2 regions of the Pseudoalteromonas sp. Of7M-16 genome follow, and region 2 is predicted to be linked to the other one. Evidence: predicted binding sites of a transcription regulator. Region 2 holds the regulator's gene; the other holds the start of a gene.

Region 1 (15,998 bases), on a different contig from region 2:
TTGCAACTTATGGTGCGCAAGCTGTTGCGGCATTTGGCGTGGGAAGTCGTATCGAGTCTATTGCTTGTTTGGTTATTTTGGCATTATCGATGACCTTACCTCCTTTTGTTAGCCAAAATTATGGAGCGGGTAATTTTGCAAGGGTCAAAGAAGCCTATACCAGAACACTTAGATTTGTACTTGTTTGGCAATTTGCAATTTACATCGTTTTACTCCTCACAGCGCACTGGGTGAGTCAAGCTTTTGGTAATGAACCTGAAGTCATAGAAATTATTAAGCTCTTCATTTACACGTTGCCGCTTAGTTATGGCTTACAGGGGATCATTATACTAACCAATTCATCTTTCAATGCTTTACATAAACCAATGAATGCGTTGATCTTAAGTATTGTTCGACTGTTTGTTTTTTATATACCCTGCGCTTATATTGGTTCTCATATTGCGGGGTTAACAGGACTGTTTATTGGCGCTGCAATTGGTAACTTATTTACAGCTGTTTCAGCGTATATGTGGTTTAGAAAAACCCTAAACAACATGCAACATGAACGTCTTGAGGTGCAACCTTCATGAATGAATCTTTTGAGTTAGTATCCGAATTTTCACCAAATGGTGATCAGCCGACTGCGATTGCTCAGCTGTGTGATGGTCTAGAGGCCGGGCTTGCCCATCAAACCTTACTAGGTGCAACGGGTACAGGTAAAACCTTTACGATGGCGAATATTATTCACAAGCTAAATCGCCCAACTATTATTATGGCGCACAACAAAACGCTAGCGGCACAATTATATGGCGAAATGAAAGAGTTTTTCCCAAACAATGCCGTCGAATACTTTGTTTCTTATTATGACTATTACCAGCCCGAAGCCTATGTTGTAGCCAGTGATACTTTTATTGAAAAAGACGCTTCGATCAATGATCATATTGAGCAGATGAGATTGTCTGCTACCAAGGCACTGCTCGAAAGAAGGGACACTATTATTGTCGCTTCGGTCTCTGCGATTTATGGTTTGGGTGATCCCGACTCTTATATGAAAATGATGCTGTTGCTCAAAGTGGGTGAAACCATGGAGCAGCGGGCTATGCTCCGTCGCTTGGCTGAACTGCAATATACTCGCAATGACATGGATTTCTCGCGCGGTACATACCGAGTGCGTGGAGAGGTTATTGATATCTTCCCTGCTGAATCAGAAACACAAGCGGTACGGGTTGAAATGTTTGATGATGAGATCGAACGTATCAGTTTATTTGATCCGCTAACCGGTGCAGTCGACAAACACCTAGTCAGAGCAACCATCTACCCAAAAACGCATTACGTTACGCCAAGAGAAAAAATACTCGATGCGATTGATAAGATCAAAGGCGAGCTAAAAGAGCGCAGAGCATATTTGATGGATGCAAATAAACTCGTAGAAGAGCAGCGAGTTGCGCAGCGTACGCAATACGATATCGAAATGATGCAAGAGCTGGGCTTTTGTTCAGGCATTGAAAACTACAGTCGATACTTGTCTGGCAGAGCACCAGGTGAGCCACCCCCGACTTTACTCGATTATTTGCCAGATGATGCATTGATGATCATTGATGAATCACACGTCACGGTCTCGCAAGTTGGTGCTATGTATAAAGGGGATCGAAGTCGGAAAGAAAATCTTGTTGAGTATGGCTTTAGGTTACCTTCGGCAATGGATAATCGACCGTTAAAATTCGAAGAGTTTGAATCTATTGCCCCTCAGACGATCTACGTGTCGGCTACACCGGGTGACTATGAACTTGAACGCTCAAGTGGCGAAGTCGCTGAGCAGGTGATCCGTCCGACAGGTTTACTTGATCCCGTGCTTGAAGTGCGCCCAGTGACAACGCAAGTTGACGATCTGTTATCTGAGATTTATCAGCGCGTCGAGTTGAAAGAGCGTGTTTTAGTGACTACTTTAACGAAGAGAATGGCTGAAGATCTCACCGATTATCTAAATGATCACGATGTCAAAGTGCGATATTTGCACTCTGATATAGATACGGTTGAGAGAATGGAGATCATTCGAGATCTTAGGAAAGGTGTTTTTGATGTATTGGTCGGGATAAACTTGTTGCGTGAGGGTCTCGATATGCCGGAAGTTTCACTAGTGGCTATTCTAGATGCTGACAAAGAGGGGTTTTTACGCTCGACTCGATCGCTAATTCAGACCATAGGCCGTGCAGCTAGACACCTTAATGGAAAGGCGATTCTATATGGCGATCGGATCACGCGCTCGATGCGCGCTGCGATTGATGAAACTGAGCGTCGACGTGAAAAGCAGCAAGCCTACAACGAGCAGCACGGTATTGTGCCGCAAGCCTTAAATAAAAAGATCACCGATGTGATGGATTTGGGCGAAGAAGTGCAAGAGATTGATCATACAAACTCAAATAAAGTGAAGCAGGGTAAAGGTCTACCAATATCGACAGCAGGTAAATCAACGGCTCAGCTGACCGAACAGATAGCTCAGCTAGAAACTCAGATGATGACGCATGCGCGTGAATTGGAGTTTGAAAAAGCGGCGCAAGTTCGTGATCAAATCCAACTTTTACAGCAGCAGCTTTTAAATAGTTAAAGTAGGGAAAAAAATACCAAGTACAGATATAACACGACTCTTTTGCTGGCTTATTTATAAACAATAGGTGCTAAGTTGGCGAAAAACGGTTAAATTATCTAGTGTATGAAGTGGGCAAAGCGTAGCACCTGAATATCCAGCGGGTGCAGCTGAACCATTTATAGTTATCGAAATGCCATTTTGTGAGAGTCGCTCTGTACTGTGTTATTTGGTCACCAAGTTAGTTTATTACTCATTTTATTGTTATCAATACCGCTCACTTATGCGAGTGATCAGCAGGTACAGACTTCATTATCTCAACTTTCCCTCTCATTGGAACAAAATCCAAAACAAACATTAGTCAAAGTAGATGAGCTTAATCAGCTATTTATACACCCGCAGCCAAGTTCACGTTTTTGGTTTGAACTTAAAATTATTGAAGTCAAAGCAAAGACTAAACTAGGACACTTTATGGAGGCTAAACAGCATCTATATGAATTAGAGTCTTATCTCCCCGTAATGAGTACATTCAAGGAAGCGCCAGCACAGATCAAATTGCTGCAGGCCCAGTTAGCAATTAAACAAAGCGATATAAGTGCAGGATTACTGCTATTGGAGCAAGCACGAAATCTGGTGCCAAAAGAACACCTGACTTTACGAAGTGACATATTACATTTACTCGCTCGAGCTTTGAGGTATCAAGCTAACTACAGTGAGGCAGAGCGGGTCATTAAAGATGCCATTTCCTTGGTTGCTCCGATCCAAGACAAAGCGCGTTTAGCCAAGTACTACAATCAGTTAGGTGTGATCTACGATTACATGGGGAGTTTGCAACTCGCTCTACGTTTTCACGAAAAGTCGCTTAACATACAGCGTCAGCTACAAAATCAGCAGGGGATATCCAACTCACTGTATAATATTGGCGAAATTTATCGAGATCTAGAAAAGTACCCACAGGCACTTCAGCATTTTAAGCAGGCTTTAGAAGTGGACAAGGCGCTTGGTGATCCGATTCATATCGCTAACAGCCACGGTAAACTAAGCCAAGTTCATTTGCAGCTCGGAAAGATAAGCGAAGCACTAGATCATAGTCAAGAAGGTATCAAACTCGCACGCGCCAGTGGCGCTAATAGCGATCTTGCCTGGCAGCTGAGTATATTAGCCAATATTTATGTTGCACAGTCAGCTTTGGCACAGGCTTTATCAGTGGCGCAAGAAGCTTTAGAACTTGCAATTGAGGCGAAAGCGAAACGAACAGAACACACTGTTCGCATCGTCATTATAGAGATCCGTCTAGCTCAAGCTCAATACAAGCAGGCGTTATCTGAAATCGAAGCTGTGATGGCACTGCCGGGAATTGGCAACTCATATCGCGCTACTTTGCTGAAATATCAGGCGCAAGCATTACAGCAGCTAGAAGAGTATAAGCTCGCAATGCTCAGCCTTGAAGCATTTATAGATACTAAAACTCAGCTATATCATGATCTAGATAAACAGCAAGCCCTGACCATGCAGCAAAACGTAGAGTTTATACGGCAAGAGCAGGCTTTGAAGCTGATCCAAAATGAACAAGACCTGGCAAAAGCAACCCTAGAAAACTTAAAACTACAGCGTGGCATGGGGGCGTCGTTGCTATTATGCTTTATGGCTGTTGCCATCTATATATACAAAAGACAAAAACAGAAGCAGCAATTTGTTGAGCTAGAGTCCGACATGATGGCTGAATCTCTCGCTCAGAAAAATCGCTTATTGGCTGATGTCTCTCACGAACTAAGAACCCCACTCGCGGCTTTAAAATTGACTGTAGAAGCAATGCAGCACAATATAGAGCCTGATCCAGTCAAAGGTTTTTTGAAAATCCAGAAAAAGATCAGCCATCTCGATAATTTAATAAAAGATATCTACCAATCGGCGCAATTTGATAATGATGCCATGGTGTTAGATAAACAGCCTGTAGATGTCAGCATATTGCTTAAAGAAATTGTCGAGGAATTTCAGCCTATGTATGCGACCAAGCAACAAACCTTGTCATTTTCTGAAAAAGTGCACGACTCTATTTGTAATTTGGATGCAGCGAGGATCCGACAGGTTATTTTTAATCTTTTGAGAAATAGTCATTTTTATACCAGTTCAAGCGGAAAAACTCAGATATCCATGAATGTGAATGAAAAGGGATTGACGGTCTTAGTCGAGGACTCATTTCCAGGTGTCGCCAATGAAGATTTAGAGAAAATATTTGAGCGGCTGTATCGCTGCGAGGGGTCACGCAGCAGAGATCATGGAGGTTCGGGCCTTGGCTTGGCGATCTGTCAGCAGATCATCCAAGCACACAAGGGGGAGATCAGTGCTTCACACAGCGAAATGGGCGGAGTTGCCATTACGCTGTATATACCACATCAGAGTTTACTTAAAAGCGATAGCTGACACCAACGCCTAGTGCAGATACGTCCAGGTCACCCATATCTAGGTACTGATAGTTGACGTTCATCGCCATGCCATTTTGCCAGTCGTACTGCCATCCTAGTTCAGCGACAAAGCCGACACCATCATCTTCTTCTAAGGTTTTGCTACCTCGGTTGAGTTCATAATCATAAAAGTTAGCACCTAATTTACCGTATAGAGAGTTTCGCTCTGTCAATTTATATTGGCCTTTGGCCGCGACGATCAAATTGCCATATTCCAAATCGTTTGCACCTATTTCGAATAAGGTTTTGTTCAATTGAGTACACGTGAACTTTCTGTTTTGTGTGTCTGTGCATTCCCACTTATCTGAGTCACCACCGCCGTTTAGACCTACTTCAAGCGCCCAAGTTGGGTCAAATTGATAGTTGTAATAAACGTACAATTGGCCAACGCCGTCGCCATCTTGGCTCGAACTTTTGTAAGATGCTGAGCCACCAGATAACTGGGCACCCACTCTGTGCTTATCATCGCTGATGTTTGCCATTGTTGAAAAAGAAGTTGCCGCAGCCAGTACTAGTGAGAGTAGAGATAAAGTTTTCATTACGCATATTCCATTTGGTTAACTTGTGACTCAGTTTAGGGAGAAGGCCTGTGAGAGTCTGTGGCACCGTTGTCAAAAAATGTAAGGGTCAGTGAAAATATGCGAAAAACACTATTGTGTGCTAAAGCGATATTGAAATTGCTGACAGATCTGTTCAACTTGGCTTTGGGAAACTACGGCAGAGGAGCCACTGTGTTTTACTAAAGCGATTTCGATACTTGGTAGTGGTGGTAGTCGGGGATCTTTCAGTACAGGTAGGGCGTTTCGGCTCAAATTAGCCATAGCGGATATTGCGAGATCTTGTTTAACCAAGCCGCGTAGTGCACTGGCACTGCCTGAACAAGCGATAACACTAAAAGCTTGATTCTGTTTCATCAAGCCTTCAATTGCCGCTTGATGAAATCGACACTCTTTTTGAAAAACGGCAAGAGGAAGTGTTGATTGTTCTAAAAGGTTGGCTTGGTTTGCGCCAACCCAGACACCATGATCCTGACAAAGTAAATAGCCTTGCTCTGAATTGGCACTGCGTGTCACGATGGCGAGGTCGAGTAACCCTTGATCTAATTGACTTAATAATTGTGGGCTTGAAGCACATGTAACTTGCAGGTCTAGGTGTTCTACATTTTGGTGCAAAAGTTCAATGAGCTTAGGCAGGACAGACTCGGCATAATCATCGGGGCACCCTAGCTGGAGCAGTGTCTTGGGCGTTGCAGAAGCTAAGTTCGTCAATGCACTTTGCTGCAGTTGGACTATTTTTTTTGCGTAGCCCACCAAAGCCATGCCTTCACTGGTTAAATGCAGTTGTCGCCCTTCTTTAACAAACAGCTGCTGCCCTATGTCCTGTTGCAACTTCTTCATTTGCATGCTGATTGCAGATTGTGTTTTGTGCATTTGTGTGGCTGTGCGTGTAAAGCTGCCGGTTTCGACAAATGCCAGAAAACTCTTTAAAGCTTCTATATCCATGTATCAAATATATTGATGTATTGTATTTAAATTATCCGCTAGTTTTAGTTGAAATTGCAATCTAGCATTAACTGTCTTTTCAAAGAGTTTTAAATTTAAAGGAGTTACGATGCAGTTATTTATTGGTAATAAAAATTATTCTACATGGTCACTGAGAGCTTGGTTACTACTTGAAAAATTTGATGTGGACTATGAAGAAGTGAAGCTTGGCTTAGAAACTGAGCAATTTTACAATACCTTAGAAAATATCAGTCCAACATTAAAAGTGCCGACATTAGTTGATGGTAAAGTGACTGTATGGGAGTCCCTCGCTATTTTGGAATATATCAATGAAACTTACTTATCGGGGCAAGCCTTACCTAAAAATCGTGAACAAAGGGCACGTGCACGGGCATTGTGTGCTGAAATGCACAGCGGATTTACGGCACTAAAAAATGCAATGCCTATGAATATTAGAGCGAAGCGTCATGTTGAAGTCGATGCAAAAGTGTCAACAGACATTCAGAGAATTGAAGATATTTTTACCGAGCAAATGCAACATGGCCATCAAGGAGATTGGTTGTTTGGTCATTGGACAATAGTAGACGCCATGTATGCCCCGGTGTGTATGCGTTTTTATACGTATGGCGTCACACTTAACGAAACAGCTTCGAGGTATATTGACCATGTATTGGCTTGTCCTGTACTGGGCAAGTGGCGTGAGCAGGCGCTACTTGAACATGAAGTCGTCGAGTGTGATGAAGCTGGCACAGAACGAACAGAGTAAGTAATCACTCCATAATTTAGCCCAAATTTAGGGGTAGCATTGAGGGAGTTGTATTGATGGGAAAGAGTATGGAACTCGTCGCCGTAAATGATTTAAACCAAGCTGTGTACTATAACCTTGCACAAGCTTATGAAGCTGAGTTCTCTAAATTAACTGAAAAAGTGCCACGACAAGATGGCATGTTTGAGCTAGATACAGATATTGCACAGGAGCAAGTGTCTGCTTTTGTCTGCTATGTATCGGGCGTGCCTGCCGGGATTGCTGCTATTTATATGCACAGTGACAAAGATATGGAAATTGCTGAGTTTTATATTGTACCAGTATTTAGAAAAGCAAAGTTAGGGACTCAGTTTGCGCATGCACTATGGGCGATGTATCCAGGCAGTTGGACGATAAAGCAAATTGCTGGGGCGGGTTATGCCACAGAGTTTTGGCGCAGTGCTATTTTAAAGTTGCCGGGTTTAGATTTGATTGAAGATGAATATGTAGATCCATACTGGGGGAAGGTAACAAGACAGCGTTTTGAATGTTAGATTTGTTTTAGGTTGGTTTAGGGAAATGAGGGTGCCGACATAGATGAATGTGGCACCACACATTTTAGTGCTTAAACAACACCGCGAGGAAGACGACAGTCGTGGTCTTTCTCTGCAAGCTCTACAATCCAAGCTTCCTCAGCTTTAAAGCCTTCTTCGTTTGCTGTTACAACGTTAAAAGCTGCTGCTTTTGCCTTAACAGCAGGAGCTGCTTTTTTAGTTGCCGGCTTTTCTTCCGCTTTAGCGCCAGCAGAACCTGAAGTTAGCTCTTCGGTTAATGCCGCGACGTCAGCTAGGCGCATATTTTTGCCGCCATCAATGCTGTACCAGCCTGGTTTGATTGTGATTTCAGGCTTTTTGCCATTCACAGCTTCATAAGCAGCTTCAAATGCGCTTAGAACTTCAGTCTTATCAAGTTTACTCATCGTAGATCCCAGTCGTGTTGTACGTGGATACGCAGGTTAAGAATAAACGCCATTTATACCTATTTTTGAGCAATTTTTCAATTTTTTGCGTTTTTAAGCACAGATTCAAGTTTCATTAGGTCTAACTTTATGCAATTTACACCTTTTTACCGTCCATGTGCTTACAGGGCTTCACTATCTAGCGCTCTTCTAAGGGTTATCCACTTTTGGCCAATCCACTCGTGAGTATAGGTTGTAATGGCGTTTAATACGCTGCTAGAGGCAATAAATTTCAGATAAGTGGGCGTATTGTGATAGCTGAATACTTCCACTGGCGAAGGGTACGTATCAATTCCTTGTGCGGAAAAGAGGTCTTGTGCGCGATGCATGTGGCTGGCTGACGTAACGAGGATCACCTTGCTGTCTACTAAACGCGGCGCTAAAAGTTTGGCCTCTTGAGCAGTATCATACGCTTGTGGGTTTTGTCTAATGCGATGTGAACTGATCCCTATAGATAGGGCGGCTTGTGCCATCAACTCGCTACTTGTGACATTGCTTAGTCCTGCGCCGGAGACAATTAACTCGGCATTTGGATAAATGCGTGCCAGTCTGATGCCCTCAATAAGCCTTGCTATACCGGTACTCGAAAGTTGTTGGTTGGCTGTCAGTTTTGTATTGGGGTGCACGCCGCTGCCCAGAACGACAATTGCATCAATCTGCGAGTGTGCTTTTACAGAGAATGTTTTCTGAGTTTGCTCTTTGGGCGTAATTATGAAGTTTGCAAAAAAAGGGGTACTGATCATCCATAAGGTTAGAACGGTGCTTAAACAGGCTAGGTAGCTCTTTTTGTTTGCTTTAGAGGTAAGCAGTAATAAAAGAAAAATAATAATAAGAGACATCGGTAGCGGCATCAGCAGGCTACCGATAATTTTTTTTAGTTCAAACATAATTAGCTCTAACTTTCCCAGTTAGAGCTAGTTTAACCTGTCTGTCTATTATCGGCTAATAGATTGCTTACACGTATTCAAAAAGTGTCTGTAAACAGGGTTATCTTTCATGCTCTTTTTCATGGCCAAGTACATAGGGCGACTGAGGCCGAGTGCGCCAAGTGGAATGGACTTTATGAGTCCCTGACTTTCATATGGTGTTACTAGCCAATCCGGCAGAGCTGCTACACCCATACCTGCACTGACTAGTTGAAAGATCAGGAGGCCCTGATCGACCGACTTGAGTGTGCCATCAAAGCGTGCATTTTGAATAAAGTGCTTAAATATATCTTGTCGCTCTTTTGGGATCGGGTAAGAAATGATTGTTTCATCTTTGAGATCTAGTGCCGTGACATAGGCTTTTTTGGCAAGCTCATGATCTGGCGCAACAATCAACTTGAGCTTGAAATCGAAAACGTGTGCATACTCGAGCAGTTCAGGCTCTCTAATGTCTGACGTAAGTACAATATCTAATTCGTCATTTAGTAGCTCAGGGATCGCATCATAGCTGAACCCCTGCTCGTAATCTACGCGAATATCTGGCCAAAAATTATTGAACTCTTTGATTGTTGGTAGCAACCAATGAAAGCAGGCGTGACATTCTACACTCAGCTTTAGCTGGGATATTGGTTGATTCAAACTTTCTTTAAGTCGGCATTTAGTTGCTTCTACTTTAGGCAACACTTCACTGGCTAGCTCTAATAGCAACATACCTTGTGGGGTGAACCGCACGGGTTGGGTTTTACGTTCAAATAATTGACAATCTAATTTATTTTCTAGATCTTTAATTTGATGAGACAAAGCAGACTGAGTTAAAAATAACTCACGTGCAGTGTTCACCAGTGATCCAGTATCTTTCAGGGTAGCAATGGTTTTTAGGTGCTTAATGTCTATCATCATTAATAAATCTCATTCTAAACGTGAGTAAAACTCAGATTACATCCATATTACGCTGTACTAGCAGGTCATTCAACGTCTAGACGTCTACAATTCCACCAGCGATTGTTCAAAATTTCACTAAATCACTATAACACTATTTTTGACAGCGTTGTCATTATTTATTTAACTTTTTTTAAAAAAAATACAATTTAATTTTGCTCAAGTTGCATTTGAGAATCGATCAGTTGAGAAAAATCTACATTAGAATTAATTTTTAGACGTCTAAACATCTAAAGTGGAGTTGTTCGTCATGGTAACTATTCATAATTTAGGTTTTCCTCGCATCGGCAAAAAGCGCGAGCTCAAATTCGCACTAGAAAATTATTGGGCTGGTAAGATCTCCCGCACAGAGCTGGTTGAAAAAGGGCGCGCGATCCGCGCTGAGAATTGGGCTTTACAGGCAGAGCAGGGTGTTGAGTTATTACCTGTTGGAGACTTTGCTTGGTATGATCATGTATTGACGACTTCTATGTTGGTTGGCGCGATACCGGAACGTCATCACCAAGGCTGTGATGACGCCAATCTTGACACTTTATTTCGTGTTGCTCGAGGTCGCGCGCCCACAGGCTGCACATGCGCTGCAAGTGAGATGACCAAGTGGTTTAACACCAATTATCACTACATTGTACCCGAGTTGAGCATTAACCAAGCCTTTAAACTGGGCTGGCAGGAGTTGTTTGAGCAGGTTAATGAAGCTCAGCAACTTGGGTATAAAGTAAAGCCTGTACTAATAGGTCCTGTCACATATTTATATCTGGCTAAATGTGCAGGGGAAGAGTTTAACAAACTGACACTATTGGATAGTTTGTTGAATGTTTATCAACAAATATTGGCAAAGCTCGCAGAGCAAAACATCGAGTGGGTTCAAATCGATGAGCCCATTTTGGCACTTGAAATTGACGACAGTTATCGAGCTGCATTAAATACCAGCCTAAGTAAATTATCTGGCCAGGGCGTTAAAATATTACTTGCAAGCTATTTTGGCTCGGTGGCAAATTACTATCAGGACATTGCCTCCTACCCTGTTGAGGGCATCCATTTTGATTGTGTGACTGGTGAGTCAGATATTGAAAAACTCGACGTACTATTGCGTGATGAGCAAATATTGTCTTTGGGTGTTATCAACGGCAGAAACATCTGGCGTGCCGATCTTGAAGCGATATATCAGCAAGTTTCAACGGTAGCGAAAAAACGAGGAGATTGCCTATGGATAGCGCCATCATGTTCATTGCTTCACACGCCTGTCGATCTTGAACAGGAGGAAAAACTCGATTCTGAAATGAGATCTTGGCTCGCCTTTGCGAGACAAAAGGGTACCGAGTTATCTCTGCTCAAGAAGGCATTGTCAACCGATGACAGTACTGCGATTGCTGATTACTCAGCGCCTATCAATGCGAGAAAGAACTCGCCACGAGTAAATAGACTAGATGTTCAAGCAAGGGTAGCTACATTAGCTGAAACAGATGGTCAGCGTAATAATCCTTTTCCAATACGCAATCTAAAGCAGGCGAGTGTTTTACAGCTACCTTTATTACCGACGACAACCATAGGTTCATTTCCGCAGACACAGTCGATTAGAGCTGCGCGACGGGCTTTTAAAGCTGGGGAGCTTGAAGAAGCTACATATCACGCAAAAATGAAGGCGGAAATTCGTGATGCAGTGCTTGCACAAGAGGCGTTGGGTTTGGACGTATTGGTACACGGTGAAGCTGAGCGCAATGATATGGTTGAGTATTTTGGGGAATTGCTGGATGGGTTCGCGTGTACTCAATTAGGTTGGGTGCAAAGTTATGGCTCTCGTTGTGTAAAACCGCCAATTATTTGGGGAGATGTTACAAGGTCGCGACCTATGACTATTGAATGGACTGTGTTTGCACAGTCACTAACTAAAAAGAAGATAAAAGGCATGTTAACGGGGCCCATTACACTGCTATTTTGGTCCTTTATCCGTGAAGATGTCGATAAACATGTAATTGCAAATCAAATTGCCTTGACGCTTCGAGATGAAGTCGTTGACCTGCAAAATGCAGGCATCGAGATCATCCAAATTGACGAACCTGCATTTAGAGAAGGCATGCCGCTAAAAGCCTCACAGTGGTCATCTTATTTAGATTGGGCAGCATACACTTTTCGTGTGTCCGCTAGCGGGGTAAAGGATGAAACGCAAATACACACGCATATGTGTTATTCCGAATTTAATGGCATCATTGAAGCGATTGCTGATTTGGACGCTGATGTGATCACCATAGAGACCTCTCGCTCTAATATGGCATTGTTGGGGGCTTTTGAAAGCTTTGACTACCCAAATCAAATTGGCCCAGGCGTATATGATATCCACACACCAAATGTTCCAGATATTGGGTGGATAAAAGGTTTAATTCATAAAGCAGCAGAAAAAATCCCGGTTACTCGGCTTTGGGTAAACCCCGATTGCGGATTGAAAACACGAGGATGGGAAGAAACACGAGCCGCACTCGATAATATGGTGACGGCGACAAAAGAGTTACGAGCAGAACTATCTAGATCAGACTGAGCCCTAATAATTATTTGCGCTTTTTATTACTCATAGAAGTTTAAGTGTGCAAACCGAGATATGCCCTTGCGTGGGCATATCCGGTATTACTTAATGCGAGTGTTCAATTATTTTTGCTGATTGCGCTTGTAAAAAAGCCAGCGCTTTTTGACTTGGCATAGGCCGAGAGACTAAATATCCTTGCCCTAACTGGCACCCTTTACGTTTTAACCTTGCCCACTGTTTTGGCGTTTCTATTCCCTCAGCAACTACTTGTAGTCGCAAGGACTTTGCCAGCGATAAAATGGCATCGATAAGCGGGCTGTCTTTTGTTGACAGTTGCTCTACAAAACTTTTATCTATTTTCAAAACGTGAATGGGGAGTTGATGTAAATAGCCGAGCGCTGAATAGCCAGTGCCAAAGTCATCTAGGTATAGCCGCACACCTAGCGGAGTAATGCCATTAATGATCTTAGTGGCGAGGCTTAAGTTTTCAATGAGTCCCGATTCTGTAATTTCTAAACATAAACTACCGCTTGGCAATTTATACTCGTCGTACAGTGCATGGATATACTCAATAAATTCTAAACTTGCAAAGTGCCGAGATGAGACATTGACAGTCATTTTTATGTCTGACACGCCCTGTTGTCGCCAATTTGATAATTGCTTTGCCGCGAGGGTTAAAATATGCCGGTCTAACTCAATAATTTGTCCTGTACTTTCAGCAATGGGAATAAACTGATCTGGCGCGACTAATCCATTTTTTGGATGATGCCAGCGCACCAGTGCTTCAAAGCTAACTACCTTGGGTTGGTTTAAAGTAAATATCGGTTGGTAGAACAGTTCAAATTCGTCATTAATAATTCCATGCTGTAAATCATTTTCTATGTCTGCTTGATGTTTCAACTTGCTACGCATGGCATTGTTAAAATAACGGATCTGACTTCGCCCGGCAGATTTAGCTTCGTACATGGCTGCATCGGCTTGTTGTAATAGTGTGATGGCGTTATCCGAGTCGTGCTCGGTGAACGCGACACCAATACTGCTAGATGCCTGCAATACATGTGTATCTATGGTGAACGGGTTTGCAATTGCTTGTGTCAGTCTGTGCAGTGCTTTTGAGACTTGCTCTTCATCTTGGATATTTTCCATGAAGATAGCAAACTCGTCACCACCGAGCCTAGCAAATGTATCTGTTTTACGAATACATGTTTGCAGTGCTTTAACTATCGCGATTAAAAAGCGATCGCCTACATCGTGCCCCAAAGAGTCATTGATACTTTTAAATCGGTCGAGATCGAGGTAAATCAGACAGTGCAGGTTTGACTCGGTTTGGCGACCGAGAGATAAGATCGCATGCTTCATTCGCTCTATTAATAAGTAACGGTTGGCCAGCCCAGTTAAGTCGTCGTGTAAGGCCCTGTGTTCAAGCGCTTGTTTAGCCAATCGACGGTCAATGGCCATACTGATTTGCCGGCTTATATAGGTTAGGATGGTGTAGTGCTGGCGATTAAATGTTTCATGCTGCTCATAGCTTTGCAAAACAATCACGCCTTGATACTGATCATTGACTACAAAAGGCACCCCAAGCCAAGCCTGTGGAGAGCGGCCTATCATTTCAAAATGGCCCTGATCAATATGATGCTGAAATTGTTGATGGTCACACAGTAAAGCGGATTGTGTCCGGATCACATAATATGAAGCGGTATGCTTTAATTGTGACTTGGACACTTTTTGCTGCGCAAGGCACTTATTACCATCCTCAATTAAATACTCGATCTCGAGCATATCTTGTTTAGTATCGTAGATGCCGATAAAACAATTATTGGCAGGCAACACTGTATTGATTATTTTATAAAGCTCATCGTAAAACGTATCAAGCTCTTGAGAGTGGTATGTTATATTGGCGATCTTCAGGATACATTTTTCGATTAGCTGTGCTTCATTGAGCTGAGAAACCGTTGCAGTGAGGTGATCTACCGTACGAACTTGATATATTTTGGCACTTAACAAATGTGCGACGGTCGAGAGTATTTGTAAATGGCTTGAAGTAAAGTAGTTTTGCTCTGGGTGCTCGCAATCAATGACGCCAATTAACTGTTCTTTATATACCAATGGAACGCATAGCTCAGACAGTGCGGGCTGGGAATCTGCTATATACATCGGCTCTAGAGACAAATCACCAGATATAAAAGGTTTTTTAGTTCGTGCAACATGGCCAGTTATCCCGGCCGCGATAGGAATAGTTTGCTGTGCTACCTCATAGCGTTCACTGTGTTGTGCAACTCCCATACTGGCAACCACTTCTAAATACTGGCAATCTTGATCAGCTAAATAAATTACGCAATCGACAAAGCCGAGGCGTTTAACAACTTGCGAAGTAACGTAATCAAATAGCTCTTCTAAATGGGTAATTTGCAATAACGAGGATGAAAACTGATTGATAATGCTCAACTGTTCTGTTTTTGATTCTAGTTTTTTTTCTAACAGCATAGGCAATACTCGGTTGGACATTGATTGTACGTTATCTCACTTAACAATGTAATCTCAAATTATGTTGTAAAAAAGTAGAAATACCACTGTAAAAAAAAGCGCACAATCCGTACTTCAAACAGGTACTTTTTGGAAGAGAATGTGTTAAGCCTTTCAAGTGTTGATACCTTATATAGTATTACATCAAAATGAACATAGCCGGAATATAGCTGAGCCAGCACATTTCGTCGTCTACAAAATACCTTGAATTGCTTTACTAAAAGCCTTACAGCGCCTATGATCGGGCAAATTCAGCAGTGGAAATTAGCAATGACAAGTAATCAGACCCTTACCATTACTCGCCCAGATGATTGGCACGTACACTTAAGAGACGGTGAAGTTCTTAAAGATACTGTACGCGATATTAGTCGATATATGGGCCGCGCAATTATTATGCCTAACCTAGTACCTCCAGCGACTTGTACAGACACTGCGCTAGCATATCGAGATCGTATTATGGCAGCTGGACCGAAAGCGGGTTTTGAACCGTTAATGGTTTTATATTTAACAGACAAAACGACGCCTGAAGAAATCAAAAAAGCAAAAGCAAGCGGTCATATTTTTGCTGCTAAGTTGTACCCTGCTGGGGCAACGACTAACTCTGATTCAGGTGTAACCGATATCGAAAAAGTATATCCTGCACTAGAGGCAATGCAGGAAGTCGGCATGCTGTTATTGATCCACGGTGAAGTCACGGACTCCTCTATCGACATCTTTGACAGAGAAAAAGTGTTTATTGAGACTAAGTTGGCAAAAATTGTTGATGCATTTCCACAGTTAAAAATTGTACTTGAGC
Region 2 (15,998 bases):
TTTTCAGACACTACTTGAGCGCTTGCTTCTGTTTGAGTCTCTGCGCGTTTGTTCGGCTGTAATGCTGTAACAACTTGCGCTACATCTTGCTCGCCAAGTTCAGGACCGAGCTCTGTGGCACTAGTTTCACTGCGCTGCATAGTATCGACTGCCACTTCACTATTAGTTACACTGCTCGACGGCGCTGATAACAATGCATTCAATACAGCTGAGACTTGTTCTTGCTCTGGCTTATTTTGTACCTCAAGTTCGCTTTGAGCAGACTTAGATACCGCCTCAACTTCTGGTTGCACTTGCTTTGCTTCAAGCACATGCTCTGCCTCAAGCACAGTCGGCTCAGATAAAATAGCGGTCTGTTGCTTCGCTATTTCTTGCTTTGTTCCTAATAGATCAAGTAACTGCTTATTGTACAAAGCAGCTACCAAACACAAAGTGAGGATCAGTGAAAAGGCAGCAATAAAAAAGTGCTTTTGTTTCAACCTTGGCTGCAAACCCGCTCTTAAATCAAGCTGCTGCTCTTCTTGTTGCCAATCAAGCAGTACACTTGGGTTGCCCCGAGCTTCGGTTAAGAATGTTTTAAATATAGGATCATCATCAGGCGGCAACTGCGTAAAAAACATTTTCATCAATTGCTTGGATTCAGCATGCGACAGCGGCTCCAAATGAATATCCAATGCATTCGGCAACATATTGGGTGCTTGTGCAGTGACTAATATGTAAAGGGTGTTTGGCGCTCTTACTGCGAGATTTTGCAGCTCCTGGATCAGTTCATCACTGAGGTGTCTTGCACCATCAAGTACCCATAAACACGGCTCTGCTGGTTGCTCGCTGTTTAAAACGAAAAAATTTTCCGTCAGTGAAAGTTTTTGATCTACCAGAGGCGCTCGAAAAGTGTGCTCCATCAGCTGTCGAACAATATCGACATCTTTGGTGTGTGCACTTAATTGAATAAAGGCTTTCGAAAAATCACTGTATTTATCTGTTATAAAGCTTTCAGCCAAATAGCTTTTACCCAAGCCTGAATTGCCGACCAGACAAATTAAGCTCTGCCCATATTCAAATTGCATTGCAATTCTATCGACCAAGGCAGAACGGCTTGGCAATATTTGAGACTGCATTACTGCCCTATTAAATGACCTACATTAGCATCAGACACGTCATCTACCAGCTCACATACACCTAGCGAAGTTGGTACTATAAATCTGATTTTACCTTTTTTATTTTTCTTGTCTTTGCGCATATGGTGAATAAACTGCTCAGACGTCATTTCTGTTGGGGGTGAAGTTGGCAAATCATATTGAGCCAGCAAGTTGCGAACACGTGTTACTTCTGCTTTGTTAATGTCACCTCGCTGTTGCCCAAGCTCCATGGCCAGTGCAATGCCCGCCGCAACCGCTTCACCATGCAGCCAATTGCCATAACCCATTTGCGCCTCTATAGCGTGGCCAAAGGTGTGTCCCAAATTAAGCAATGCACGCAAACCCGCTTCTTTTTCATCTTTAGCAACAATTTCTGCTTTGATTTCACAGCAGCGATAAATAATTTGATTAAGGCTCTCAGTATTGAGCGATTTTAATTGGGTCGCATCACTTTCTAACTTTGTTAGAAAATCAGCATCATAGATAAGACCATATTTTATCACCTCAGCCATGCCGGCAGAAAACTCCCGTGCGGGCAAAGTATTTAACGAGTTGGTATCGATAAAAACGGCTTTAGGTTGATAAAACGCACCAATCATGTTTTTCCCAAGAGGGTGATTAACTGCCGTTTTACCACCCACAGATGAATCTACCTGAGAAAGTAATGTTGTTGGTATCTGAATGAATGGCACACCACGTTGGTATGCTGACGCAACAAACCCAGTTAAATCTCCGATAACACCGCCGCCTAAGGCGATTAAACAAGTATCTCTGCCACAGTTATTTTCGAGTAGGAAGGCGCAGATTTTCTCAAACCAATCTAAGGATTTGTACTGTTCGCCATCTGGAATAACAAAGTGTAGTGGAGATAAGTCGCTGAGTTGAGATTCAATGACTTCGAGATAAAGAGGTGCAACTGTTTCATTGCTAATGATCACAGGGCGACTTTGACCTACGTGTTCAATTAATCGCCCTTTGTCCGATAGTAGATTTTCTCCAATATAGATGGGATAGCTCCGCTCGTTTAAATCCACATTCAATTCAAGCATCACTACACCCTCCTTTTTATATTGGCAATTAAAAATCTAATTTATCGATAATTTGATTTGCTACTACTTTGGCACTTTGCTCATCAGTGCGTACAACAATGTCAGCCACTTCGCTATATAAGTGGTTTCGTTGCTCAGCCAAATCTTCTAAAATTTTTCTTGAGTCTTCACCAGTCTGCAATAAAGGACGGCGCTTATCTCGCTGTGTTCGAGCCACTTGTTTTTCAATGGGTGTTTCTAAATATACTACAATCCCACGAGCTGACAGTTTGTTGCGCACTTCTTTACTGATCACCGAACCACCGCCTGTCGCCAGTACGATACCCTGCTTCTCAGTTAAGTCTGAAATTACAGTTTCTTCACGCTTACGAAAACCTTCTTCTCCTTCGATATCAAAGACCCAAGCAATATCAGCACCCGTGCGGCGCTCTATTTCCTGATCCGAATCAAAAAACTCAAGGTGTAACTGATCGGCAATGTGACGACCAATTGTGCTTTTACCAGCCCCCATAGGGCCTACTAGAAATATATTACGTTTCTCAGCCATATCTATTTAGTACAAACGAACTCTAAAATTTGAAATAAAACCCCGCCTAACGACCTGGCCCCAAAATTAAGGAGGGGATTATCTCAGTATTCTATTCAACATTTCAAGTCAAAAGGCGTAAAATCCGCCTTTATTTGTTAATTTGTCACCATTACAAATTGTCATTCATAATTCTGGGCGTGACAAAAATCAATAACTCTCTCTTTTCATTAATCTCTTTGGTGTTTCTAAACAACACCCCAAGATACGGCACATCTCCAAGAAGTGGTACTTTACTCACCGCATTTGTTGTTTCTTGTTGGTAAATACCGCCCAGAACAACAGTTTGGCCGTTGTCGACCAACACTTGGGTCTGGATTTGTTGGGTGTTAATTGCCACAGCAGGACCATTGGCGGTTTGTACTGTATCACCTCGCGTATCTTGAGTGATAATTAAATCTAAAATAATTTTATTATCTGGTGTAATTTGCGGTGTTACTTCCAAACTTAACACGGCCTTTTTAAATTCAACAGACGTTGCCCCACTAGAGGACGCTTCAACAAAGGGGATCTCGGTACCTTGCTCTATTCGGGCCGTTTTCTGGTTGGCCGTTGTGATACTCGGCGTGGCAATGATTTCACCTTTATTTTCTTGCTCAAGTGCCGACAACTCTAAGTCTATTAACGTGCCGTCAGACAGCTTGGCAATGTGCATACCAACACTCGCAGCAGTAGCAGGCGCGGGTAAATTCACATTCAATCTATCTTCCAGTCCCGGGATCGTCCCGCCAGACAGTAAATCAGCAGCAGTTAAATTACCAGATAATGCATCATTGCCCTGCTGATCGCTAAATCCCCAACGGATCCCCAAATCTTCTTGAATATTATCCGTCACGGTCACCATACGAGACTCAATACGTACCTGTTTGACAGGTACATCGAGTTTCTCAACCATCCGCCTGATACTTTCGATACTACGTGCGGTATCTTTAATTAATAATGTATTTGTTCTCGCATCGACAGAGACGCTACCACGTAAACTGATAATTGAGTTTACGTCAGTTTTAAGCAAGTCGGAAAACTCTTGTGCCTTTGCATAGTTCAACTGAATATATTCAGTATACAAAGGCTCTAGTTCCTCTACTTGTTTTCTCGCTTGCAACTCTTTTGCTTCTCGCGCACTCAACTCCTCAGAAGGTGCAACCATCAAGATAGAGCCTTCCATGCGTTTATCAAGGCCTTTAACCCGTAACACCACATCTAGCGCTTGATCCCACGGAACACCATCTAAGCGCAACGTAATATTACCCGATACAGAGTCACTGGTTACCAAGTTAAAATTATTGGTATCCGCAATTATCTGTAACACAGAGCGAACCGGGATATCTTGAAAGTTTAAGGTGATAGGCTGTCCCTGATAGGATTTGCTTTCACCAAATTGAAATTCATTACTGTCTTTCTCAACTGTCAAAGTGAAAATATTTTCTAGCTGCTGATAGTTGAATTTAAACGCAGAATTTGGCTCAATCACTATTCGCGTTTTAGTATCTTCTCGGAACGTTTCAATTTTACCAACGACTGTGCCAAAGTCTGTTACGTCCAACTCATATAAATGTTCATCCGGAATACTTATATGATGGAAATCAGCGATGATCTTATCACCCACTTGTTGCACATCTATTGCACTTTGCGCCGAATCTAAAAATGCGAGGATCTGTGCCGCCCCCTCTGAGGTGCGTTTAAAGTCAATACTCTGAATCCCATTAATATATTGACTTGCTTGCTCAACTGAACTCTCGTCTGGAATTGGTTGATCTGACACCTGCAGATACACCAAGTTATTTTTGACCGTTGTCTTATATAACTTTAGCTCTTCCAACATGATAGTAATTTTAAAGCCGTCAGACTCCATATTACTTTTAATTGCTCGGATCCCAGCTTTGTTAATTGCCAATTCCTTGAGGCTTTCTTCGAATTCCGCACCGACAAAAAACAGTTCCAATCGCGCTGGTTCACTCAAAACTTGTACTTGAGGCTCGGTTTCAAGCTGCTCATCGAACACCAACTGTAATTCAGTCTCTCCCGAGGCAATTGGGTTGTAACGTACATCATAGAGCATGGGGATAGCATGAGAGAGCATAGAAGCTCCTAAAAATGCACCGCCAATTAATGTTTTCGCAAAACTATTTGCTAGGTTGCGCGTCATAGTCGTATCACCTTTTTATTATTCACTCGCGCCCATTTCTTCAGCTTCAGGCATCTCAACTGTTGTGAGTCGCTCTTTCCAACAACCAGTACCGTCAGGGATAAGCTCCATTAACTCAATTCTATCAGAGTGCACACCTACTACTTCGCCATGATAGAGCCCCATATATTGCCCCTCTCGGATCCTATACAAACCTTGGTCAGCCGCTTTGATCAATGCCCAAGTTGTTACTTCTGTTGCAATTATGCCTTTCATAATAAGGTTGTCCAATGGGTATTTTTCCAGTGGATCTCTCAGTCTTTCGGGATCAGGATGAAGACAATTTTTAATTTGTACTAACCGACTCTCAATCACCTCAGGCTGCGGGGCAACAAAAGGACTTCGCAGATCAGATGCCTGATATTGGAAATGTTCAAAGCTCATCATTTCAGGAATTGGCTCTATATAAGGCGTTGCACTGGCTTGGACCCGATCAATAAACTCTTTTTGTTCTGCGGTATCATCATTGCATCCGGCAATAAGCAGTAAAGTGAGCAAGGTTGGCGCAAGCCGAATCATTGACTCTCTCCTTGCTCATATCGATAGGTTTTGGCGACCACACCAAAAACCAATGCGTTATTTCCCGCGTTTTCAATTCTAAAATCATGCAAGCTCACTATTCGAGGTAGCTGCGCAACTTTACTGACGAATTCGCCAAATTCATGGTAAGTACCGACAACTTCAAGATTTATTGGCAGTTCTGTATAAAATTCTTTTTTAACTTCTGGCAACCAACCTATTTTTAAAAAGGTTAAACCACTGGAAGTACCCACATAGGTTAAATCATCCAATAAGCCGGGAGTTTCATTAGAAGTCGGCAATTTTCTAAGCAATTGGGAAAATTGGTCTTCCATATCCAACATTTGCTGTCGATACAACTCTAAATTATTTGCTCGGCCATACTTGATGCGGTAATTCTTACGTAGCTCTTGTTCTTTGCTTACTGCCGATTCGTACCTGTCTATCGACGTTGAAACCAACATAGTGTAACCAATAATCAGCATCACCAATACAACCAGCGAACAACAGATGATTTTAACGGGTAGTGGCCACTCACCTATATTATCTAGCTCAACTTCATTCCAGTCGATTTCTTGCAATGCTTTGATATCAAGCTTCACGATTTAGGTACTCCTGATTCGGCGCTGCTATTTTGTTGACGCTCAAGCTCCATCTGTTCAAAAGATTTAACGTAAAAGTGCATCATAAAATCACTCAGTAACCTGTCGTCATTACTGCCTGCCACGATGCCTTGAATAACCGGTTTTTCTAATAAGTAAGATGACTCCACTGCGCGAAGCATTTGCGATAAACGATTATTAGATTCACTGCGCCCGACAACTTTAATCATATCTTCAGTGCGCTCCAAGCTTGTCAGATAAACACCAGCTGGCACTACCCGAGCCACTTCATCAATAATCTGAGTACCTAAGTTTCGGTTGCTTTGTAATACTTCGATTAATCGAATTCTGCGCTGCAAATTTTCTTTTTGTTTATTCAGTCCTTCAATCTCGCCAATCCGCTCATCTAATTTAGCTATTTCACCTTGGAGGTAACGATTTTTTATTTCCTGACCCTGTCTTAGGCCATCATAAAACGTGCCCATTAGATACATAAGTGCCAAACTGGTCGCGACAATGACGGCTAAAATTGTCAAAAACTTTTGTTGTGATGCCTGTCGTTGCTGCTCTCGCCAAGGGAGTAGATTTATATGTGGCATGCAGAAAAGCTCCTCAATGCCAGTCCCGTCGCTATCGAGAATTGCGCACTATGGCGGTTAAGTACACTTCTATCTACTTTAGGAGCAATTTCCATATTCGCAAATGGATCCCCAATAATGCTATGCACACCCAACTCATCAACTAGTAGTCTGTCCAAGCCTTCAACGAGTGCAGTTCCACCAGTTAAAATAATGTAGTCCACTTGGTCATGCCCACTGGTGGTCATAAACATTTGCAGCGCTCTCCTTATTTGCTGTAAGAGAGAAGTTTGAAATGGCGCTAGTACTTCAAAAGTATAGTTTGGAGGAAGATCACCTGTTGTTTTTGCAAGTTCAGCTTCATCAAAAGTTTTATTATAGTAAGCAACAATGCTGTTAGTATATTGTTCACCGCCGAAAACTTGGTCTCTTGTATACAAAGTTTTGCCCGACTGTACCACACTAATCAAGGTAACAACCGCACCGATATCAATAATCCCGACAACTTTGTCATATGCATCTGAAGGCAATTGCTCATAGAGCACATCCACTGAGCGTGCCAAGGCATAGCTTTCAACATCAACCACCTTGGCTTTGAGCCCAGACTCTTCGAGTGCACCAACCCGGGCCTGCACACTTTCTGTTCGAGCAGCAGACAGCAGTACATTCACTTTTGATGGATCCGCTTCATTTACTGACAGCTTTTCGAAGTCCAAACTGACTTCATCCAGTGGATATGGGATCAAGCTATCCGCTTCAATTGCAATTTGAGACTCTAGTTCAGCATCAGTTAACGAAACATCCATAAAAATCATTTTCGTGATGACTGTTTGACCAGATACAGCAACCGACGCAAACTGTGTGCCTTTGGGAAGACGCTTTTTTAGTTTAGCGATAACACGACCAATTGCTTCGATATCTTGAATAGCGCGCTCTTTCATTGCACCTTTTGGTAAAGGCTCTATCGCGACAGCTTCGACTCGGTAACCTGCACTGGACTCGGCTAGCAACACGGCTTTTACACAGTGTGAGCCAATATCTACTCCAACCATCATTGGTGCGTGCTTTTTAAATATTTGATCGAACATGCAATTTACCCAAGTATTTAAATTAGTCGTTATTTTGGCGCTCTCGGTTAGAAGTTAACATTTGATACGCCTTAAGTATTATGCATTATACTTACCAAACAACAACGGTGCATTATTTAACACCTGTTCGGGTTGAAGAATTTACGCAAAAGTTATTAATCGTTTTTTAATCAGGATATACTAACAGCGTCCACTTGCAATTGGGAGTCTCACTAGGGATAAATTCGTGAATTTATTAAAAAGATTATTACAGACTGTTTTCGTTTTTGGCCTTTTTGGCGTACTGATTCTAATCGGCTTGTATTTCTATGTGAAATCCGATATTCCCAGCGTCAAAGTACTCAAAGATGTTCAGCTACAAACTCCAATGCAGGTCTTTACACGCGACGGAAAACTCATCAATCAATTTGGTGAAAAACGCCGTATACCAGTTAAAATCACTGATGTCCCAGAGCCTATGCTCAATGCATTCTTGGCGACCGAAGACAATCGTTTTTACGAGCACTTTGGTATTGATCCTATTGGGATTGTGCGTTCGTTTATTGTCTTAGTTAGCACAGGGCAGAAAAAGCAGGGGGCAAGTACCATCACCATGCAGCTTGCAAGAAATTTCTTCTTGACCCGAGAAAAGGCTTATATACGTAAAGTCAAAGAAATCTTTATTGCATTGCATATTGAACGATTGTTGAGTAAAGATGAAATTTTCGAGCTCTACCTCAACAAAATCGAATTAGGCCACCGCTCATTTGGTATTGGGGCTGCTGCACAAGTTTACTATGGTAAAGAACTCAATGAGTTGACCTTACCTCAAATGGCCATGATCGCTGGTCTACCAAAAGCCCCCTCAGCACTAAACCCGATACGCAACCCCACCCGAGCCAAAGCGAGACGAAATGTGGTATTGGGCAGAATGCTTGCCGAGAAATACATTACACAAGCCGAATACCATGCCGCTATTAATGCGCCAATTACAGCAAAACGACATGGTGCCGAAATAGAGCTATACGCCCCGTATATTTCAGAAATGGTGCGCGCATACATGGTTGAAAAGTATGGTACTGACACTGCCTATAATTCAGGTTTCAGGGTCTATACCACTGTCGATGCAGCCGACCAAGCTGCAGCGCAACAAGCACTCATCAACAATTTACACGACTATGATAAACGTCATGGCTTCAGAGGACCCAATGCCCGATATTGGCAACCGGAAGAGACGCCGTGGACAACACAGCAGATCACCGCACGACTGAAAAAAGTGAAAGCTATCGCGCCACTTCATGCTGCTGTGGTAACGGCACTAGAAGAGCAAACAGCCTCCGTTGTTATGCCTTCGGGCAACACCGTCACGCTTGACTGGGCCGCAATGAATTGGGCTAGGGCATATATCACAGAGCGACGTCAGGGTAGAGCGCCAAAAGTTGCCAGCGATATTCTCGCTCCCGGTATGCAAATATGGGTGCGTCAAGTCGAACAAAAATGGGTTCTCAGTCAACTTCCACAACCGGCCAGTGCACTCGTGTCTCTTGACCCTCAAAGCGGTCAAATCAAAGCGCTTGTGGGTGGTTACAGCTTTAAGCAAAGCCAATACAATCGGGCAGTTCAAGCAAAGCGCCAAGTTGGGTCAAACATTAAGCCTTTTATCTACTCCGCAGCCTTAGAAGGTGACTATACCCTTGCTACAATCATTAATGATGCGCCTATCAATCACTGGGATAACAGTCTAGGCGTGGCTTGGCGACCTAAAAACAGCCCGGATGTATACAGTGGCCCAATTCGTATTCGAAGAGCATTGGCGCAATCTAAAAATGTTGTGTCAATCCGCTTAATGCGTGGCGTAGGATTAAATAACACTGCAGATCACATTCTCAAGTTCGGATTTAGTGACGAAGATGTGGTACGTAGCGAATCTCTCGCCTTAGGTAGTGCTGCGATGACCCCCCTTGAAATGGCAAGAGGAATGAGTGCATTTGCCAATGGTGGGCATTTGATTGAACCATATTTTATTGACAGGTTAACCGATGCGTTTGGCAATGAATTAGGCACGGCAAGTCCATTGCGTGTATGCAGTGAAGAAGCACTGGAAGCCGATCCATATACATGCGCACCCAGGATCATTTCGGAAAAAAATGCCTTTTTAGTCGCCGATGCCTTGAAAAGCGCTATCTGGGGCGGCGGCAGTTGGCGACATAAAACAGGTTGGACCGGCACAGGTTGGCGAGCTCAGACACTGAAGCGAAAAGACTTAGCGGGCAAAACCGGTACAACAAACAATGCCGTTGATACGTGGTTTACCGGATTTAACCAAAATATACTTACCACAGTTTGGGTTGGGTTTGATGATGCCAGCAAACCACTCGGTCGCGCGGCTTACAATACTAACTTGGGCAAAAAGCAGATTGTGGGTGGAGAAGCAGGTGCTACGACGGCGCAGCCTGCCTGGGTGAGCTTTATGCGCCATGCGCTCAAACAAGAACCATTGGCGCCCATTGAACCGCCACCTGGGCTTGTATCAATACGTATTGATTTAAAAACGGGTCTACTGAGTGAAAAAAATGACTACACCAGCCGCTTTGAGTATTTTGAACGAGGAACCGCCCCGACAAAATATGTTTTAGATTCAGGCAGTAGCACACCTTTTGATGATAGCCTGCCAGCGTCAGAAGAATTATTTTAGACAACAGAAAAACAAAAAGGCCATGCAGTGCATGGCCTTTTAAATTGGCAAAATATCGTTTAAGTAAACAACTCTATTATTTGAGCTTCTGTGTTAACCAATATAAATCAGAGTGGATCCCCGCTGCAGTCACCTCTTTACCAGCGCCCGGACCTTGGATCACTAACGGGTTACTTTCATACCACTGGCTGGTGATCACAAAAATATTGTCACCAGGGGTTAAATTCGCAATTGCACTGCCAGCCTCAACATAGGCGATACCAACTTTAGCGCTAACCTCACCTTGCTCATCGATATCTAAAGCCCCAGTATAACGCAGCGCCTTACCTTCAGATTGCGACTGCTCATAACGAGACTGATAGAATGCATCTAAGTCCTGACGCTTAGCGAGAAAAGAATCCCAATCACCTGCCGCCAAATGCTCCGGCATCAACGGTTCTAGTGCAATATCTTCAACATCTAATTCAAGCCCTAAATCTCTGGCCAAAATAAGCAATTTACGCTGCATATCTCGACCTGATAAGTCTTCTCTCGGATCCGGTTCGGTATAGCCCATGCCCTGCGCTTCTATCACCAAATCAGAAAAAGGTTTAGAGCCGTCAAAACTACTACACAACCAAGACAGAGTTCCGGAGAACACCCCCTCTATGCGCGTCACCGCATCACCGCTATTTTGTAAATCAGCCAATGCAAAATTGATCGGTAACCCGGCACCAACACTCGTATTATAACGCCAGTGTAAGTTGCGCTCTTGTAATTGCTCAAGTAGTTTTCCATACCAAGCTTGTGCTGCCGTCCCAGCATATTTGTTGGCACTTATCAAATGACAGTCATGTGCCACAAAACTCGGATACATATCGCTAAAAGCATCACTGGCTGTAATATCAATCACCACTTTGTGCTCGTAGTCTAGTTCACCGATACGCTCCAGCAGATCTGACTGCTGATAGCTTTGTGCTTCGCTTCGCCATTGCTGTTGCCAGTTTTGAATATTGATACCACTTGGGCAAAACAACATTTCTTTAGAGCGAACCAAAGCTACAATCTTGAGATCAAAGTTTGCCTGTAACTTTTCAACTTGCTTTTGACATTGCTCAACGAACACTTCGCCCACATTGCCAAGGCCCGCGATGATCACAGCTAATTCTCGACCTTTATTGACGACCTTGTCATGTAAAATAGCGAGCACATCGCTATCGATAGATTGATCTGTCAAAAATAATGCATAACGCCCGTCACTGTGTGTAAAACGCACCACCACATCTTGCTGCTCTAAAACCGCAGCCACTTGCTGAGTTAACTGATGTGTTTCATGGCTCGGTGCCACAATTGCCAATCCTCTCAAGTGAGACTCAACGATATTCCCCCTGCCTTGCAAGTGGCTAGCTACGGCATGGGTGTCATTGCTCGGCACTAAGAGATAATCTTCACCACCTTTGCTAAAGTGGTGAATACTATGTTGTATTAATTGGCTTAAGGTCCGCACCTCACCTGTAGCAAGTCCTTCAATTCGAATTAAATCGAGTTCCTCGAATGTGGTTATAAACCGCTTATCTTTGCTATAACCTTGTTTAACAATTTCCGTGCCTACGGCCTCAGGGTCATAACTGCTACGCACTTGAAGTTTAATGTTGGTATCTTTCAGTGGTGATAACGTTTTTGCATGCAGTACTGGATTACCCAAACGAGCTAGCAGATTCGCTTGCGCTCTACAAACCTTAGGGTATTTAATTGCTGAACTAACTTTACGCGGATCGGTGCTGAACACACCATGGGTATCTGTCCAAATTGATACTGCCTGCGCATCAATATAATTAGCCAACAGGGTTGCGCTATAATCACTGCCATTGCGGCCCAGAGTAATGGTATTACCATCACAGTCTGAGGCAATAAACCCAGTCATTATGTGAATTTTATCGCCACTTAATTGTTCGATACACGCTTGTTTATTCTGTGCATGTAATAATTGACCTTGATGCTGGGTAAATAAGCTTCTCGCATCCACATCAAGCGCACTGACATTTAATGTCGACAATAAATGTGCTAACAGACGTGCAGACCATACTTCACCATGTGCCAATAACGATGCTTCATGCAAGTTAAGATCTGCTGCCGCCTTTGCAATGCTCTGTAATTCATCTTTTAATTTTTCTAACAGAGTATTTGCCTGCTGACTTGTAAACAACTCTGTCAGCAGTTGATTTTGATGGTTTTCCACCTGCAATAAAATGTCATTAAAGGCATTGTCATCTTTTTGTAAATAACTTTGCCATAACTTCACAAGCGTATTTGTGGTTTTACCCGCCGCTGACACAACGACACAATCACCTCTTTGGCATTGGCCTAAAATGATATTAGCAACCGCTTGATAGCGCGCTGCAGAACTAAGGCTAGAGCCGCCAAATTTGTGTACTACTTTTGTCATATTGTTACCATAAAACCGTATGTGCAGGGGATAATTTAAAGTCTTTGGCATCGTCAGAATTACCGCTTACAGGACTGTACACCTTTTTAAACGCTTGCTCAAGATCTGCTAACAAATCCTCAACGTCTTCAATTCCAACGGAAATTCGGATTAACGTATCGCCTACGCCCGCTTCAAGTCTAGCCTGCGGATCCATGCCTGCATGGGTCATCGTAGCTGGGTGACAAATCAAACTCTCTACACCACCCAAAGATTCAGCTAGCGAAAATTGGGATAAAGAAGTTAAAAATGCAGCCGAATCTTTTAGACCCCCTTTGATGTCAAAACTCACCATGCCGCCAAATCCATGCTGCTGCTTTTTAGCGAGCGCATGCTGTGGATGAGAAGCCAAACCAGGATAATAAACTTGTTCAACGTATGGAGAAGACTCTAAATACTGAGCTATCGCCAGCGCATTGTGCTCATGCTGCTTTAAGCGCACTTTTAAAGTTCTAAGCCCACGCAGTGTTAAATAGCTGTCAAAAGGAGAGCCTGTAATGCCGATATTGTTTGCCCACCAAGCAAGTTCTTCACCCAATTCTTGCGTGCGAGCAATGACAGCTCCACCAACAACATCTGAGTGACCATTGATAAACTTAGTCGTAGAGTGCACAACAATATCCACACCAAAGGCAATAGGGTTTTGCAGCGCTGGTGACAAAAATGTATTGTCCGCAGCGACCAAAGCGCCACAACCGTGCGCTGCTGCCACTACCGCTTCAATATCTGTCAGTCTTAATATTGGATTACTCGGAGTTTCTATCCAAACGATCTTAGGTGCAATATCCGCAATTTTTTGCAGACTCTCAGGCTGAGTTAAATCAAGTACTTCTACTTTTAATAAGCCACGCTTTTCTAAAGAGGTAAATAATCGATAACTACCACCATAGCAGTCATGCGGGATCACCAAAGTATCGTCATGGTTTAATAACTGTGTCACAAGGTGAACCGCTGCCATGCCAGTTGCGGTAATAATGCCTTTTTCGCCACCTTCTAGCTGAGTGAGTGTATCGGCTAAAATATCTCGATTTGGGTTGCCACTGCGACCATAATCATAATCCCGCTTTTTATCAAAATCAGCAAAAGAATAGGTCGTAGAGAGATATAAAGGAGGCACAACTGCACCATGATGCTTATCTGCATCTATGCCATTTCTCACGGCAATCGTTGACTTGTTACTTTGGCTCATAGGTCACCTAGATACTTGGATGTTTAGACGTCTAAAAGGTTAGATGAACAATTGTGAGATGTCAAAACATTTATACTTCTATATGGCTAAATAACTAGTATTTGACTATCTTATTCAAACCGATAAAATTTCGCCACGAAAGCGATAAAGGATGCCAATAAGACTGAATCTTTGACCTAATATGGCAAAAGACCGAGTATTCTGCCAATTTCCTGTACAGTACACAGCGATTAGCTTGGTATATAGTACAAACCGTCAGCAGTGCACTCAGCAAACAAAATCCAGTCTTATTCACATTCAAGGTAAACACTGAGGCAAGTACACAATTATGGCTAAATGGAACGGTGAATATGTTCACCCATATGCAGAACACGGTAAAAAATCAGAACAGGTGAAAAAAATCACTGTTTCAATTCCTTTGAATGTACTTAAAGTACTGACAGATGAACGGACTCGTCGACAGGTCAACAACCTGCGCCATGCGACAAATAGTGAATTATTGTGTGAAGCGTTTTTACATGCGTTTACTGGCCAGCCTTTGCCAAATGACGAAGACTTAAGAAAAGATAATCCAGAAAAGATCCCAGCAGAAGTTCGCGAGATTATGGAAAAAATGGGATTGGATATCCCTGAGATAAACGAAGAATAATAAGTTCCTTTTAAGTATAAAAAAGCCTCACGAATGTGAGGCTTTTTTATATCACGTAATACACACTAAGCCTCATTCAAGACTTAGCTGTAAAATTTATGCCATGTAATTTTCAGGTAGTTCAATCTGTGCAACACCTGAGTCAATTGCAGCTTGTGCAACTGCTTTTGCAATACGAGGTAGTAAACGTGGATCCATAGGCTTTGGAATGATGTACTCTGAGCCAAATTCTAAGCTTTCTACTTCTGCTGCAACCAATACTTCTTCCGGTACAGGCTCTTTTGCAATACTTCGAATAGCTTCTACCGCCGCAATTTTCATTTCATCATTGATAGCAGTAGCGCGTACATCTAATGCACCGCGGAAAATAAACGGAAAGCACAGCACGTTATTAACTTGGTTTGGATAGTCAGAGCGGCCTGTCGCCATGATTAAATCGTCACGAGCACCATGTGCCACTTCAGGGCTAATCTCTGGATCTGGGTTCGAACAAGCAAAAACCACTGGCTTATTAGCCATCAGTTTAAGGTCCTCTGGTGAAAGCAGATCAGGGCCTGATACACCAACAAATACGTCGGCCTCAGCAATAACATCCTGCAGCGTGCGCTTATCTGTGTTATTAGCAAATAGCGTTTTATACTCATTTAAGTCATCACGACGAGTATGAATAACACCTTTGCGGTCTAACATGTAAATGTGTTCGCGTTGAGCACCACACTTTATTAGCAGTTCCATACAAGCGATTGCGGCTGCACCAGCACCCAAACAAACAATGATCGCCTCTTTGATGTCTTTACCTTGGATTTCCAAAGCATTTAACATCCCAGCAGCAGTTACGATAGCCGTACCATGCTGATCATCGTGAAAAACAGGAACATCACAACGCTCAATTAAAGCTTTTTCAATTTCAAAACATTCTGGCGCTTTTATGTCTTCTAAATTAATACCGCCAAACGTGTCTGCAATATTTGCAACTGTGTTGATAAAGTCTTCGGTCGTGCGGTGTTTTACTTCGATATCAATCGAATCTAGACCTGCAAATCGCTTGAATAAAAGCGCTTTACCTTCCATTACAGGTTTAGACGCCAAAGGTCCTAGGTTACCCAGACCTAAAATAGCAGTACCGTTACTGATAACAGCAACCATGTTGCCTTTACCTGTGTATCGGTATGCATTAGCAGGATCTGCTGCAATTTCGCGCACCGGCTCTGCAACACCTGGGCTATAAGCTAAGGCAAGATCTTTGACGGATTCAGCAGGTTTTGTCAGTTCAACA

Evidence for each region. The regulator MetJ, encoded in region 2, represses methionine synthesis genes. The targets are predictions, from matches to a motif close to TAGACGTCTAGACGTCTA.
Region 1: the regulator MetJ is predicted to act here: its motif matches at 10,374-10,391, upstream of metE (5-methyltetrahydropteroyltriglutamate--homocysteine S-methyltransferase).

The regions. Positions count from the first base shown of each region.
Region 1 covers NZ_JAKRFY010000038.1:18,151-34,148, forward strand. The annotation lists gene MHN81_RS26130 (MATE family efflux transporter) at 1-569, shown strand, start outside; gene uvrB (excinuclease ABC subunit UvrB) at 566-2,584, shown strand; gene MHN81_RS26140 (tetratricopeptide repeat protein) at 3,035-4,987, shown strand; gene MHN81_RS26145 (porin family protein) at 4,971-5,567, opposite strand; gene MHN81_RS26150 (LysR family transcriptional regulator) at 5,679-6,530, opposite strand; gene MHN81_RS26155 (glutathione S-transferase family protein) at 6,640-7,296, shown strand; gene MHN81_RS26160 (hypothetical protein) at 7,353-7,829, shown strand; gene MHN81_RS26165 (hypothetical protein) at 7,901-8,254, opposite strand; gene MHN81_RS26170 (YdcF family protein) at 8,416-9,180, opposite strand; gene MHN81_RS26175 (LysR substrate-binding domain-containing protein) at 9,229-10,116, opposite strand; gene metE (5-methyltetrahydropteroyltriglutamate--homocysteine S-methyltransferase) at 10,409-12,691, shown strand; gene MHN81_RS26185 (EAL domain-containing protein) at 12,782-15,163, opposite strand; gene pyrC (dihydroorotase) at 15,473-15,998, shown strand, end outside.
Region 2 covers NZ_JAKRFY010000017.1:59,621-75,618, forward strand. The annotation lists gene MHN81_RS17255 (AAA family ATPase) at 1-1,118, opposite strand, end outside; gene aroB (3-dehydroquinate synthase) at 1,118-2,188, opposite strand; gene aroK (shikimate kinase AroK) at 2,217-2,735, opposite strand; gene MHN81_RS17270 (type IV pilus secretin PilQ family protein) at 2,887-4,920, opposite strand; gene MHN81_RS17275 (pilus assembly protein PilP) at 4,939-5,478, opposite strand; gene MHN81_RS17280 (type 4a pilus biogenesis protein PilO) at 5,475-6,080, opposite strand; gene MHN81_RS17285 (PilN domain-containing protein) at 6,077-6,679, opposite strand; gene MHN81_RS17290 (pilus assembly protein PilM) at 6,667-7,746, opposite strand; gene MHN81_RS17295 (penicillin-binding protein 1A) at 7,973-10,420, shown strand; gene metL (bifunctional aspartate kinase/homoserine dehydrogenase II) at 10,497-12,845, opposite strand; gene metB (cystathionine gamma-synthase) at 12,850-14,073, opposite strand; gene metJ (met regulon transcriptional regulator MetJ) at 14,402-14,722, shown strand; gene MHN81_RS17315 (malic enzyme-like NAD(P)-binding protein) at 14,819-15,998, opposite strand, start outside.